DNA from 4 places in the Paenibacillus sp. J2R1T-4 genome. Region 3 is predicted to be linked to each of the others. Evidence: riboswitches for the same ligand, from Rfam matches in the RefSeq annotation. Region 3 holds a riboswitch; each other region holds the start of a gene.

Evidence for each region. A riboswitch is a leader RNA that binds a small molecule or an ion and turns the genes downstream of it on or off. The one in region 3 is predicted to bind cyclic di-AMP.
Region 1: linked by a shared signal. The riboswitch ahead of AC58QD_RS29905 (C40 family peptidase) and the one ahead of AC58QD_RS22745 (3D domain-containing protein) in region 3 are both predicted to bind cyclic di-AMP.
Region 2: linked by a shared signal. The riboswitch ahead of AC58QD_RS23840 (hypothetical protein) and the one ahead of AC58QD_RS22745 (3D domain-containing protein) in region 3 are both predicted to bind cyclic di-AMP.
Region 4: linked by a shared signal. The riboswitch ahead of AC58QD_RS05845 (CAP domain-containing protein) and the one ahead of AC58QD_RS22745 (3D domain-containing protein) in region 3 are both predicted to bind cyclic di-AMP.

The regions. Positions count from the first base shown of each region.
Region 1 covers NZ_JCAUBA010000028.1:53,614-57,203, reverse strand. Annotated here, with positions in the region: gene AC58QD_RS29910 (hypothetical protein) at 1-338, opposite strand, end outside; gene AC58QD_RS29905 (C40 family peptidase) at 913-1,779, opposite strand; cyclic di-AMP (ydaO/yuaA leader) riboswitch at 1,780-1,929, opposite strand; gene AC58QD_RS29900 (carbohydrate-binding family 9-like protein) at 2,113-2,766, opposite strand; gene AC58QD_RS29895 (branched-chain amino acid aminotransferase) at 3,240-3,590, opposite strand, start outside.
Region 2 covers NZ_JCAUBA010000017.1:29,654-33,243, reverse strand. Annotated here, with positions in the region: gene kdpA (potassium-transporting ATPase subunit KdpA) at 1-1,639, opposite strand, end outside; gene AC58QD_RS23840 (hypothetical protein) at 1,702-2,106, opposite strand; cyclic di-AMP (ydaO/yuaA leader) riboswitch at 2,225-2,444, opposite strand; cyclic di-AMP (ydaO/yuaA leader) riboswitch at 2,531-2,733, opposite strand; gene AC58QD_RS23835 (hypothetical protein) at 3,144-3,584, shown strand.
Region 3 covers NZ_JCAUBA010000015.1:97,922-101,511, forward strand. Annotated here, with positions in the region: gene AC58QD_RS22725 (neutral/alkaline non-lysosomal ceramidase N-terminal domain-containing protein) at 1-22, opposite strand, end outside; gene AC58QD_RS22730 (AbrB/MazE/SpoVT family DNA-binding domain-containing protein) at 175-423, opposite strand; gene trmL (tRNA (uridine(34)/cytosine(34)/5-carboxymethylaminomethyluridine(34)-2'-O)-methyltransferase TrmL) at 554-1,018, opposite strand; gene AC58QD_RS22740 (response regulator) at 1,139-1,855, shown strand; cyclic di-AMP (ydaO/yuaA leader) riboswitch at 1,924-2,104, shown strand; gene AC58QD_RS22745 (3D domain-containing protein) at 2,112-2,918, shown strand; gene AC58QD_RS22750 (polysaccharide deacetylase family protein) at 2,929-3,590, opposite strand, start outside.
Region 4 covers NZ_JCAUBA010000002.1:480,119-483,708, reverse strand. Annotated here, with positions in the region: gene AC58QD_RS05855 (alpha/beta-type small acid-soluble spore protein) at 1-66, opposite strand, end outside; gene AC58QD_RS05850 (CBS domain-containing protein) at 272-700, shown strand; gene AC58QD_RS05845 (CAP domain-containing protein) at 1,015-1,821, opposite strand; cyclic di-AMP (ydaO/yuaA leader) riboswitch at 1,828-1,954, opposite strand; gene AC58QD_RS05840 (sugar phosphate isomerase/epimerase family protein) at 2,040-2,915, opposite strand; gene AC58QD_RS05835 (YhgE/Pip family protein) at 3,062-3,590, opposite strand, start outside.

The DNA.
Region 1 (3,590 bases), on a different contig from region 3:
CTGGTATCCTCATTGACAAGATGGGCAGGAATCGGAATCATATCCATGCCATAAGCTGTATTGTACACATTCCCTCTAGCAGTCTCATCTTCAATCATCCGTGTGTTATGCTCATGCTCTACCTGCATTTCCTGCTCTTCAACTGTTAATTCCCCACCACACGCTTGGGTAATCTCAAGTGCGGACGTGAGCTCGCTGTGATCAACGAACACCTGCACGACCGATTGACCCTTCTGCTCGTTGCGATGCGCATGGTAACCAAGCTCGGTCAGGGTATCATAGGCTAATGATGCCGCCTTGCTGTCTGGAAACATGAATACCATTGGAACATGACTCATGGACAAGCCCTTCTTTCTATTAAGGATATCATGCATTCCTATAGTTCAAAGTTAGCATATCCCAAAATCAGGCATTTAATCCGACATTCGCCTTCGCAAACTACAGCGTATTTAATTGCAAGAACACAAGTAAATTCATCCAAACCGTGCATCCTGGCAGCGTTATTGTAAAAAAGTGTACCATTAGGTCCTGAGGAGATCAGTTAGCCAGTGCTGGTATAGGTTATTGGGGCGGAAAAACCAGTTTGTTCTTGGATAACAAGTTTTACTACTGGTTATTTGCATGGATTCTGAGGGAAATCGGTTCGCAATGCGGAAATAAGGGATAGACGGGTTGGCTATTTAGTGCCTGATTGATGAAATGACCCAAATAGACGATAGTAACATGGCTTATCATTAGGCATCGTGTCAAGCTTAGCGGCTTGGCTGAGCTGTGTAACAAATTGTATACTTTCAGGAATTAGGCTCATCTAGTGATTCACTTCAACAAAGATTGGTTAAAGATAAACAAACGGCACGAACCTGAGGAAGGTCCGCACCGCTTGTTTACTAATCCTATTAAATTAAAGCTAGATTATACGACTCTGTTAGCACCAATAAACTTGGAACCCCAGTAGTTGCTAGAAATCGAATCAATCTTTATCCCACTTGAAGAGGTGGCAGAAATAAATTGATCATTCCCTAGATAAATGCCGACATGTGTCGTTCCTTTGCCTATGTTGAAGAATACAAGATCGCCAGGTGCCAAACCTACGGTTCGTGTGCCAGCAGTGTCATACATGCTTTTCGATGTACGCGGTAGATCTATTCCGTACTGATCGAATACATAGTTCACAAATCCAGAGCAGTCGAAGCCATTGGTAGTAGTACCGCCCCACATGTATCGAATCCCTATGTAATACTTCGACGTGTCGGATACCATATCGGCCAGTGTCTTCTTGGCCGGCACATACCAGGCTGGTGCATGATATTGTCCGTCCTGACAGATGATTGCTACACCATTAGCGTCGTCCCACTGTAACATATAACCGAAGCTTTCTGAGATAAACCGGAGAGGAACATAGGTCATCCCATTGGCTAACACTGGAGGAACATCCGTCTTAATGGATTTTCCGTTGACATTTGCTTCTGTTGAACCTGTCTTGATCGAAATCACCTTGTTACCGTCACTGAGCTTCAGACTAATGCTTGAATTACTCATGGCCCAATCCACTTTGTAGCCCATCTTCTCCGCTATATTGCGAATTGGAACAAGCAAAGTGCCGGATGTGTCGATAAATGGCTGTGCTTCTGGAAATGCGACAATAGAATCATTCACCTGAACCTTAACTCCGTATTCCGCCGGATATGCTTTGGCTTCGGACGGTGCAGTCAAAGAAAGCGCGGCTGCAATACCTCCAATCGCACATGACCAAAAAACCGTTTTGACAAAACGCTTCAAATCTTTTCCCTCCTGTTGCCTCCGAGGTTAGTTGTCGGATTCGGGAAGAGAGTTTCCCTAGCCGGTTCCCCCTTGCGGGCTTACCAAGCATTCACCCCACTTGCGATCCCCCAACCATCCATAAATCAGATGATTCAGTTAGCGCATGGAAAGAAACATCGCACCAGACTTCAATCCAGCATTCGTGCTTCTTTCATAGTCCCCCGTACAAGTCGTTCGGCACGACCCGATTCGGCATTCTTTTGTTTTTACATATTTGTTAGGCTATCATAGGATACATTTGGATTCAACCGCCAATAATTAGAAAATGGTGACCAAAACCGTAATTTCGGGCTATTCAAACGTAAATGTTCCAAATCGTTGCGGAATATGGAACCGTAAACGTCTCGTTGGCGACCAAGCGCTGTATTCGTCCAGCTCAGGATCGTTGCTCGAATTGCGGTCTATGCGATACAAATTGGTTCTCCACTCATCTCCAGCTTCAATGGACCTCCCATTCAACAGATCAGCTGCTGGAATAGCAATTTCATACTCTACACGCCGATTAGCCAAATCCACATTCACCCACAAAGTCAGCTCAGAGCTGTCCCATGAGGTGTCGACATTCAGAGTATTCCCTGTTGGATCATTCAGGTCATTCACAATGGTTGCGTCGAACATCACACTGGCCGGACTGAATTCAAATTCAAAGTATCTGGACAGATCCCCGTCTACTGACATGAATACCTCGACTACATCTTCATCATAAATAGGATCATCCCGCTGTGTCATAGTGCTCACAATACTGTCATCCTCACACACAAAACGATAATAGACGCCCCAATTGTTCCACGCGGCCCGGACAGCAGTAGCCAACTTGGGCTTGTCCCCTGTAACCACTTCACGCAGCTCCACTTCTGTCGCGGTTTCCCACATAGTAGGAGTCAGCGGTAAAGCCAGTTTGCCTTGCAAGGGCAGCTTACGGCACACATACTTGAATTCACTCATACGGATATCTCCTTTATGTATGTATTCTTTGCTAAAAAAAGCTTATCACGGATCGTTCTGGAATGGCAATCGGGGGCCGATATCATTTTGAGCGGCGTGCAGCGAGCTCTAAAGCGGATTTTCCGCTTTAGAGCAAGGCCGGGTGCCGCTGCTGCGGGCTGCAAAGCGGATTTTCCGCTTTAGAGCAAGGCCGGGCGCCGCTGCTGCGGGCTGCAAAGCGGATTTCCCGCTTTAGAGCGAGGCCGGGCGCCGCTGCTGCGGGTTGCAAAGCGGATTTTCCGCTTTAGAGCAAGGCCGGGTGCCGCTGCTGCGGGCTGCAAAGCGGATTTTCCGCTTTAGAGCAAGCCAGGCGCCGCTGCTGCGGGTTGCAAAGCGGATTTTCCGCTTTAGAGCGAGGCCGGGCGCCGCTGCGCACACATAAAGAAACATCCCGAATCCTTTTATGAAGGATCGGGATGTTTCCACTACAATCACTATGCTTTTACCGTTTCAACCTGCACGGTCCAACCGAATGAATCCTCGACGGAACCGTTCTGAATGCCGGTAATCGTATCGTATACACGCTGTGCAACAGGCCCGATCTCACCTTTGTTGATGATGATCTTCTTATCTTCCCAGTTCAGCTCGCCGACAGGTGAGATGACCGCAGCCGTGCCTGTACCGAACGCTTCTTCCAATGTTCCATTCTGAGAAGCTTCGTACAGCTCTTGGATGGATAGCTTCCGCTCTACGACTGGAATATTCCAGGTCTGCAGCAGTTCAATAACGGACGCACGCGTGACACCCTGCAGAATGCTGCCATTCAACTCAGGTGTAACCACCAC
Region 2 (3,590 bases), on a different contig from region 3:
TAACAGGCAAGAACGTCAACGCGCCTATGATTAGAACCGTTCCCACCAGAATGCCTACGAATAAGCGATTATCGGTCCTAAAAGTGCCTATCGTCTCAGGAACCCACTGTTTCCGAAGCATAGAGCCGCACACAGCCAGCATGAGCACCATCGAAGCATACCGGCCAAGCAGCATTACGATACCCGTTGATATATTCCAGAAAGGCGTATTATCTGCTAGTCCTTCGAACCCGGATCCATTATTGGCCGCAGACGATGTAAATTCGTACAACACCTGCGAGATCCCGTGAAAAGAAGGATTCGTAATTGCAACCGTACCTAGTTCACTAACAAGAGCCAATGCAGTCGGCGCTAATATGATCAAAGGATGGACCAGAATAGCTGCTGCAATCAGCTTCATCTCGCGTGCTTCGATCTTCCTACCGAGAAATTCGGGTGTCCGACCAACCATCAATCCAGCCAGGAATACGGCTAGAATCGCATACATGAGCATATTGACTAGGCCGACGCCTTTACCCCCAAATACACAGTTAAGCATCATTAATGCAAAAGGAGTGATACTGCCAAGCGGAGTCAAGGTATCATGCATATTATTGACTGTTCCTGTAGTCGCTGCAGTAGTTACCGTTGTAAATAGTGCGGACTGGGCGATGCCGAAGCGGACTTCTTTGCCTTCCATACTGCCTTGCGATGCGTCTATACCTAGCCGGTTCATAACTGGATTCCCGCTCGATTCTGCGGCATAGTTAAGTGATAAGAACCCAATGAACAGAATCATCATCGCCGAGAAAATAACCCAGCCCTGCTTGCGGTTCTTAGCGAACATTCCGAATGTATAAGGAAGCGCAGCAGCCAAACACCACATGGATAAAATCTCAATGACATTCGTAATCGGATTCGGATTCTCATAGGGATGAGCGGAGTTCGCTCCGAAGAAACCTCCCCCGTTCGTACCCAAATGTTTGATCGATTCGAGTGACGCTACCGGCCCTATAGCAATTTGTTGCACCGCGCCTTCCAGAGTCGTTGCTGACAAGGTAGGTTTCAACGTTTGCGGGACTTGCAGGGCAACTAAAGCAATTGTCACGACAAAAGCCAGCGGAAGAAACACCCTTGTATGAGCCTTCACGAAATCCTCGAAGAAATTCCCTATTGTATGTCCCTTGTTGGTGATTCCTCTAATAAAAGCGATCGCAACACACAAGCCTGTAGCAGCAGAAGTAAACATCATCATCGTTATGACCGCGATCTGCGAGAAATAAGACAAGCCCGTTTCCCCGCTATAATGCTGAAGATTCGTGTTGGTCATAAAGCTGATCACCGTATTGAACGTAAGCGAGTTTCCCATACCGGCAATTCCATTCGGATTGAGAGGCAGGTTCCCTTGCAGCCTGAGAATAAGATAACTAACCACCATCAAAACAATGTTCATGCCTATGAAACTAATTGCGTATGTCTTCCATGTCATGCCCTTACGTTCTCTGAGTCCAATGATTGAATAGATCGGTCTCTCCAACCAGTTGAACCAGCGGTCCGTTCGGTTCGTCTCATTCGAGAACACATGGAACAGATAAGATCCGAGCGGCTTAACAAGCAGAACAAGCAACACAATGACAATACCCATTTGTATAATCCCCATCGCTAACAAAACTCCTCCCAAGGGACGCTATTACTCAGCGACTCCTTCATTTCCTTCATGCCCTACAGCGTTTCTGTCAGAAATGAAACCTCATTACTATGCGTATGAATGACATAAGTTGCTCCTAGCCCTTTGTATATAAGCCGAGGACGACTCTCCAGTGTAATCACATAGATTGGCTTCGCAGTCCATGTCCGACATATCTGGATATACCGACAGCACAAGGTTTGGCTTGTTTCGAAGAGGAACACTTTCCCGACAGGAAAATCAGGAAGACTCCAGGTCGATTGGTCAATTGTGTCCAGCAATATCCAATCTTTTGCCCCAATTTCCTTATATTTATCCCTTTCGGCTTTATTGTTGACCAATAGAGCAAATGGAAGCTTCATTCGCATTACTTCACGTACAAATACTTCTCCCGCTTTGTTCGGTGCAGAAATGAGTATTCTTTCCGTCTGTGATCCCATTCTTAGTTTCCTCCTGTACACTTTTAAGGCAACAAAAAAGAAGCCTGCGGAAGAGGTGAACTCTTCTCGCGGCTTCATTCATGCACAGCCAAACAGACCGTGCCTTGCCACGACAATCGTTTCCTCTCTCAATACGCTTACGAGGTTAGCTGTCGGATTCGGGCTTGAGAGTTGCCCTACTCATCTAGGAAGCGAACCTATCACTAAAGGCTGCTTTCATGCTTGAGATTCACCCCTGGGAGCACGTTCACTCTGCACGATCTTGCTGCGATACGAGCTCAGGCTACCTGTTGGTTCCCCCGTTCCTTTTCCATTCAAGGACTCAGCGATTCATTCATTTCACTTCATTTACTTCAATTAACTTCACACCAAAAAACCACAGAGGCGTAAGCCCCGTGGTCGCATTAGCCGATCACAAGCTTCATCATCCTCTCTACATCTGCTTACGAGGTTAGCTGTCGGATTCGGACGGTGAGAGTCGCCCTACTCGAGTTACAGGATTCATGGTTCCTTGTCCCTCGAGATTCACCCCATGCCATGCCTATAACGGCTCTCACACCGTCCAGACATCGCTTATATTGGTTCCCCCGTATTCCTGACGTGCAGGAATTTCAGCGATTCACAATAAAACTTTCGCTATGAATCATGAGACGTATCATACGCCTGAGCCGTTCCAGTGTAAAGAATAGCTGATTTTGAAAATAAACCATTCCAGACTTTTATAGGGACCATACACCCATTTATCTCCGTAATTCTCTATATAAGTCTCTATTTCTCCTGATATTATTCCTTTTATGAAATAACTAGCAATCGCAAGGAACCGCCTTATATTCAAAGCCATTCCGAATTGATTTCGCTTTCATTCCGCAAATTATCCCGAAATTGACTCTGTATCACCTTCATTGAGGTTTTACTTTGCTTATCCCTGAGCGTAAGATTCACATTAATTTACAATTTCTTGACCCTGCTTCATGTTTGTTGATTATGTTTATATGAATTCATATGACCTTAAATCGGACTAGGAGTGTGACTAAGGAATGCTTGCAGAATCTGTTGATCCCTATCTGGATCCTATCGCTAACATCCATTTTATTCATCAAACCCCTTCCATCCGCAGAATTAGCACCATGGAACTCTTTCTATTTGAATATAAAAGCTGTATGTTAAAAATAACTAGCGGCGGTGTTAATGGTTGGGGAGAATGTGTTCTGCCTGAGGGCAGCAGCCCGATTAATCTCGTTCGATGGGGCGGGGTATTCGTCGATCTGAAGGGGTTATGCTTGTCAGAATGCCTTCTTCATATTAGAGACAAGGAAATGAGCTGGGGCGCAGAACGGTGTCAGTTGGCTCAATCTGCTTTGTTCCATCTTGCTTGGCAGATCCAGAATCCGGAATACAGCGCCATTCAAGAGACGGATCGTTCTCCCTTATCACGCCATTATTTGATCGAGCAATCCCAGTCCTATTATTCATTCTGATGGGAC
Region 3 (3,590 bases):
CTTGAGCTGTGCAGAATAACATGATGATTCATCTCCTCAGTCTCTTATAGTAGGAAAAAAGAGACTATCCCTACAGTCATGTATGACTGACTAGACGTCTCTTGCGCACAATCATTTCTGTATTAAGACTGCTCTGGATGCTAACGATGCACGCCACCGGGAAATCCTTGGAGATTATGCCCGTATTTGCGTCATTTCCCCTAAGCATCCTTGGCAGATATGCTTTTCTTTATATTCCGTTACTTCATTCATTTCCCCGCAAAAAACACATTTTGGCCGAAAACGCTCAAGCAATATTTGATCACCGGCTACCAAAATTTCTACAGGATCTCCTTCATTCATTCTGTAACGCTTTCTGAGCGACTTAGGCAATACAATTCTGCCCAGTTGATCAACCTTACGGACGACGCCAGCTGGCCTCATCAAAGTTCCCCCTCCGACAAATGTAACGAAAAAACGCAGATCATGTTCGTCCTACTATATTCGCTATTTGTTCGGAAAATCCTGCTTATTTCATGCCATGGGGTCGCAATATTTGCAAGTTCGATGCCTTTTAGCTTAGTCCAAGGAATTGATTTTGCCTTAAACCTTCGAATAACACAATGGCCGCCGAATTGGATAGATTCAGAGAGCGCACGGCATCCGTCATAGGCATCCGAATACACGTATCTCGATTGGCTTGCACCAACTCGGGAGGAAGGCCCTTCGTTTCCTTGCCAAACACAAACATATCTCCGTCTTTGTATTCAAATTGTGTATACAGTCGAGCTGCCTTAGTAGTGGCATAGAAATATCTGCTAGTGCTGTACTGCGCCTGCAGTTCCTGGAATGAATCGTAATAAGCTACGTTTACAGCATGCCAGTAATCTAGCCCTGCACGTTTTAAAGTCCGGTCATCGGTATCAAATCCTAACGGTCTCACCAAATGCAGATGAGTCCCAGTCGCCGCGCAAGTTCTAGCGATGTTCCCGGTATTCGCCGGAATTTCCGGCTCCACAAGCACAATATGAAAAGCCAAATCCTTCACCTCATCGAACATTTTAACATCCACTTTACAAAGGATGCAAATTCTCCTTATATACTTGCGCCATAATGAATGTATTGTTAACCGACTATGATCGAAAAGGAGACCTAGATGATGACAAAAAAACGGATACTAGTTGTTGATGATGAACCCTCAATCTCCACTTTGATAGAATACAATTTGAAGCTTGTTGGCTATGATGTGCAATGTGTGTATGATGGTGAGGCCGTCTTTGAAGTGCTTTCTAAATTCCGTCCGGACCTGATCGTATTGGATCTGATGCTCCCCAAGCTGGATGGTATTCAAGTATGCCGTAAGCTGCGCAGCCAGGATAACCGGGTACCGATCATTATGTTAACCGCTATGCAGGATTTGTCTGACAAAATACAAGGCTTGGATAATGGCGCAGACGACTATATGACCAAACCATTCAGCCCGCAGGAGCTTATTTCCCGCATTCAAGCCATTCTTCGCAGATTGAGTACCTTGCCTTCTCTTACGGAAGATAAACTGCAAATCGGTCCAATCGAAATTGTTCCTGATCAACGTGAAGTGAATATGCACGGTAATCCTGTCGAGTTAACGCCAAAGGAATTCGAGCTGCTCGTCTTTCTCTGCAAACATCGAGGAAAAGTGCTCAGTCGTCAGCAATTGTTGCACGGGGTATGGGATTATCACTTTCTCGGGGACACCCGAATCGTAGATGTTCACATTAGTCATTTGCGCGATAAAATGGAAAAAAATGCTCGAAATCCTGAATATATCATGACTGTTCGCAACGTTGGATATAAGCTTACGGAGCCTTCTGCGAAGGAAATTATTAGTAGGTAGGAAACGTTTTCAATAGAGGTACCCATATTTTGGGCATTTATCCGATCGGATAGGTATGTTACTCTTTTGTTTATGCACGGCCGAAACTGTCCATCCAATCAGCTTGATTGCGACAGTGCGGGGGATGATTTATTGCGGACTTCTGTTCATCAAGTCCGATGGGGTGAATCGTTACTTCAAGCAACGAAGGGTTGTATCCTCAGCCCAAACCCGACAACTAACCTCGTAGGCCTATTTACAAAAGGAGCGATGTACCTTGAAATCCAAATTTGTCACCCGAACGTTAGCTACTGTAGCGTTAGGAGCCTTCTGTATTGGCGGGACAACCGTCTTTGCGGAAAATGTAATCAAGCTGCTTCCGGAAGAACTCATCTCTATTGCTCCAACCGTTAAAGAAACGGAACAGATTAACAATTGGGAGCCAATTGCCCCTGCTGTACCGATCACGTTCGATTCTCAAGCAGGTTGGGATTTGCAGCGTCCTAATCTGAGATTAGAGCTTTTGGAGCAAGCACTATTCGTAACCGCTGATGTTCCGCCAGCACAATCAGCAGAACCCGCTGCAGTCCCAGCGCCTCAGCCTACACCTGCTCCCGCAGCCACTCCAAAAGCTGCAATTGTGAACAAAGCCAAAGCTGTAACTAAGCCTGCTACAGCCTCGAAACAGGCGGCAGCGCCTCAATCAGCACCTACAGCGGATACGCAAAACAAGACCGTTCAGGATAGCAACGGGAAACCCGTTTCCTATAAAAAGGTTATTCAAGCCAAGGCATCCGCCTATTCCAGCGCAACGGAAGAGAACGGCAATTATGGCGCAGTAGATTATTTTGGCAATGCGCTTAAGCTTGGTACGATAGCAGTTGACCCATCCGTCATCCCGCTTGGCACAACGGTTCTGGTCAGAGGACATAGTTTTGACGGTCTACCGCAGACACTTATGGCAAAAGCGACAGATATTGGTGGAGCCATTAAGGGTAATCGAATTGATATCTTCATTCCTGGGTCTAGAGATTATGTCAAAGGTTTTGGCATTCAAAATGTAGAGATCTACGTTTTGAACTGACCCTTGTTCTTTATAACTGCTTAGGTATATTCAATAATTGAGGGACGGTTACGAATTCGTAGCCGTCTGCTTTTAATTTCTGGATAATCGTTGATAACGCTCCTACCGTTCCAGATAAATCCTGATTGTCTCCGCCTGCTGAATGCTGCAGAACAATTGCCCCGGATTTGACCGTGCTTAATATATTATGAGAAACTTGCTCCGCGGATAACCCTTTCCAGTCTAAGGAATCTACATTCCAGTTCACGATCATATATCGATGGTCGCCGGTCCATTTCAGCTGTTCCTCTGATATTGCTCCATATGGCGGTCGAATCAGCTTAGGGCTGTATCCAATTTGCCCGCTCAGAATCCGGGTCGTTTGATTAATCTGTTGCTGAAAAGCCAATAAGGACAACTTGGTAAAGAGCGGATGATTATAAGAGTGATTTCCAATGACATGTCCTTCCTTAGCAATACGGCCCACAATTGCCGGATGTGCCTCCGCTCGTTTACCAACTAGGAAGAAGGTTGCTTTCACATTTGCGGCTTTCAATACATTCAGGACTTGAGGCGTATATAGATCATCAGGACCATCATCAAAAGTTAGCGCGATTTTACGTCCTTGCGATTGCCCCTGGAATTTGAAAATGTCGGAATATTTACTTCTTAATTCAGCAAGGGTCAGTTTTT
Region 4 (3,590 bases), on a different contig from region 3:
TTGCTCTTTCATAACCTCAACTTTGAAAGCATCCAGTCGATTCGAACGGTTTCGTCTTCGCGACATAATATTCACCTCATTTGTATTGTTCCCTTGTGTTGTTGATGCAATGTGTTGTTTTCAGATCCATATTGTTCCATATTCACTGATTTTCCATATAAAAAATTAACGCAATGCTTCAAAACACGGTATAATGGGTAAGAGATGTGTGGTCTTTATGGATATGGAGTTTGTCATATAGAGAAAGAATCATGGAGAAGGAGATTGTTACATGAATATTGCTTTTTTTCTAGTCCCCAAACTTGAAGTGATTTGTTTAACTACTCAATCAACACTTCGTCAGGCTTTGGAGCGGATGGAATATCACCGTTACACAGCCGTTCCCATTCTTAGTGAAGAAGGCAAGTATGTAGGCACGATTACTGAAGGAGATTTACTTTGGTTCCTAAAGAATAACGAAGACGTGTCATTCGACAACGCTCATCGTGTACAACTATCTGAAATTCCAATGCGAGTCCATAATATGCCGGTTCACATTAATGCGAACATGAGTGATTTGATCTCCAAAGCCAAGCTGCAGAATTTCGTTCCTGTTGTTGATGACATGGACCGCTTTATCGGTATCGTTCGCCGCAGCGACATTATCGAATATTGTGCCCAACAAGTATTTCAATTAACGGGCGAGAATGCGATTGTATAATGGAAAGTTAAAGGAACACCGCTTATCCGAATGGATAGGCGGTGTTTTTTGTTGACAATTATAGTGCTCCTTTGCGGCTGAATTCAGTTTTGCGCGTAGGAGAGCAGGAAGATGGGCTCCAATCGCTGTTGCATTTGAATTCTGATGAATTATTTTAAGTGGTGAGAATTCAAGTGCAAAGGCGACCGCTAACGCTTTTCCGCTCCATCTTCCTGCTCTTTTCTGTTCAACGTTTCATTAATCCCAAAAACTAATAAATTCTATAAAAAAAAACCGCAGACAAAAGTCAGCGGTTCTAACTAAAATGGATTATCCTATCCTGTAAATTCTTGTACCCATTCGCCGTTGTAGTAAGCAACACCGATCTTCGTGAAGTTCGGGCTCAAAATATTTTGACGATGTCCGGGGCTGTTCATCCAGGCTGTCATTACTTCTTGAGGGTTGCGTTGACCTTTAGCAATGTTCTCACCAGCATAACGGTAAGAGATATTATAAGATTTCATCATATCAAACGGTGAACCAAAAGTTGGTGAAGTATGATCAAAATAGTTATTGTTGTACATATCTTTGGCTTTGTCTAACGCCATCCGAGTCAATTCAGCATCACTGGTTACTGGCTTCAGTCCTGCTTTGGCACGCTCTTGATTCACAAGTGAAATCACTTGATTGGCATAGGAGCTCTCTGTTCCAGTTGATTGGTCAGGCTGTGTAGGTTGAACAGGTGCTGGCTTAACTGGTGCAGGTTTTACCGGTGTAGGAGTTGGTGTTACAGGCGTTGGCTTAACTGGCGCCGGAGTTGGAGCTACCGGTGCTGGTGTCGGCGTTGGAGTTACTGGCGCTGGTGTTACAGGCGTTGGAGCTACAGGTTTCGGCTCAGGCGTTCCAGTTGGCAATTGCAGCTGTAAGCCTGGGAAGCATTGTTGCAGCTTCGAAAAGTCAAATTTACCATTCAGTAAATCCGCCAAGTTACCTTGTTGCACGCTGTAGTAAACCTTAACGTTGTTGCTATTGTTAGGCAATTCGGTTAGTGGCGCTGCTGACGCTGCACCTGCTCCGAATGTGCCTCCGATTACGCTAAGTGCAAGTACTCCTGCTAGAATCTGTTTGTTCATTTTCTTCAAAACGATCCACTCTCCCTTTCGGCCTGCGAGGTTAGCTGTCGGATTCGGATCAAAGAGTTAACCCGGCCGCTTTGATGCGGCTTCACCCCAAAGTTGGTTCCCCCGTGCTTATTAGCTTCGGCCTAGTTTGTTTGGTGCCTGTTCATTGTAGCATGCATCTATTCAATAATTCATGCCGCAATTTATGGCAACTGAACAGGAAAGTGGAATTTTCGGTATTATCGATACATCTTGATGAAATCTACGGCTTTACGAATATCAACTTCAGGTTGATCGCCAACTTCACGTTCGATCGTCAAATAACCTGTGTAGCCGATGTCTTGGATTGCTTGAAAATAAGCTTTGAAATCTACTTTACCTTCGCCAAGGGGAACTTCACGGAAGATCTCTCCAGAGCTGACCATCTTCGCAATTTTACCATGATCCATCGGCTCATAGCCCAAAGAACCATACACCTCGCGAGGATCTACTTCTTTATAACGGATGCCATCCTTCACGTGGGTGTGTACAATGTAATCTTTCAATATATGAAGTCCGCGTACCGGATCATCGCCTGTTACCATTACCATGTTGGCTGGGTCGAAGTTAACGGAAACGCCTTTGCTGCTAAGTGTATCGAGGAATCCTTTAAGATGATCAGCCGTCTCAGGACCTGTCTCGATTGCAAAAAATCCGCCCATGCTGCTGGCATATTGGCTAAGCTCTTCGCAGGATTGCTGCATAGCTGCGTATGTGGCGCCATTCTTATCATCCGGCACAATCCCGATATGTGTAGTAACAATATTCGTTCCTAACTCCTTGGCCAGATCCAGTATACGCTTGGATTTCTCAATCTTCGCAGGATTTGCTCCGACATCTTGGAAGCCATGTCCACCTAAGTCACCGCATAAAGCAGAGATTTCAAGACCAAGGGAGTCTATGTAGGATTTCAATTCACGACGCTGAGCGGGTGATAAGTTTGCTGGGTCCATCTCTCCGCTTACCGCATAGATCTGTACACCTTCTGCTCCTACTTCTTTCGCTTTCAACAGCCCGGCTCTAACTCCTATACCAAAGCTATCTACGATAACACCTATTTTATTAGTTAATTTCATTTCTAACAAACATCCTCTCTATTTGAAAGATTCCCAAGGAATGGGTTGCATACGTAGTGATTGTACTTTTGTATCATGGGCTGTGTCAATATCAACAAAGGCAACCTTCCTCGTAACAGAGAAATGGCTGCCTTTTGTCGGAGTTATTAGATTGTTACTGCTGGTGTTGGATCGTTCTGTTCAGAATGATCCTTTTTGCGGAAATTCACAATAAAGTACGTTAAAGTCAATAGGCTTGCTCCTACTGTAAAAGCACCTAGGATAAGTGCGTTTTGGCCAAGATAAGAGAAGTCTCCGCTAGAAATAACGGCTTTGTATCCTGATACCGTGTAGGACATCGGCAGCCATGCATTGAATACTTGCAGCGGTGCAGGGATTAATTCCAACGGGAATGTTCCAGCCGATGTTGTCAATTGCAGGATCAAGATAATGATGGCAATGAATCGACCTGGGTCTCCGAATGCTGTAACCAAGAACTGCACAAGTGTCATGAAGGTCCAACTAACCAACACACTGAACAACATGAAGTATGGGATGCTCTGTACTTCAATGCCAAGACCGAATAACAGAACAATATCCACAATAACAGCCTGTATGACACCAATGGATAACATCATTCCCCATTTACCCATAAACCAGCTGAAACCGGATCTAGGCATTAAAGAAGTTTCCTTC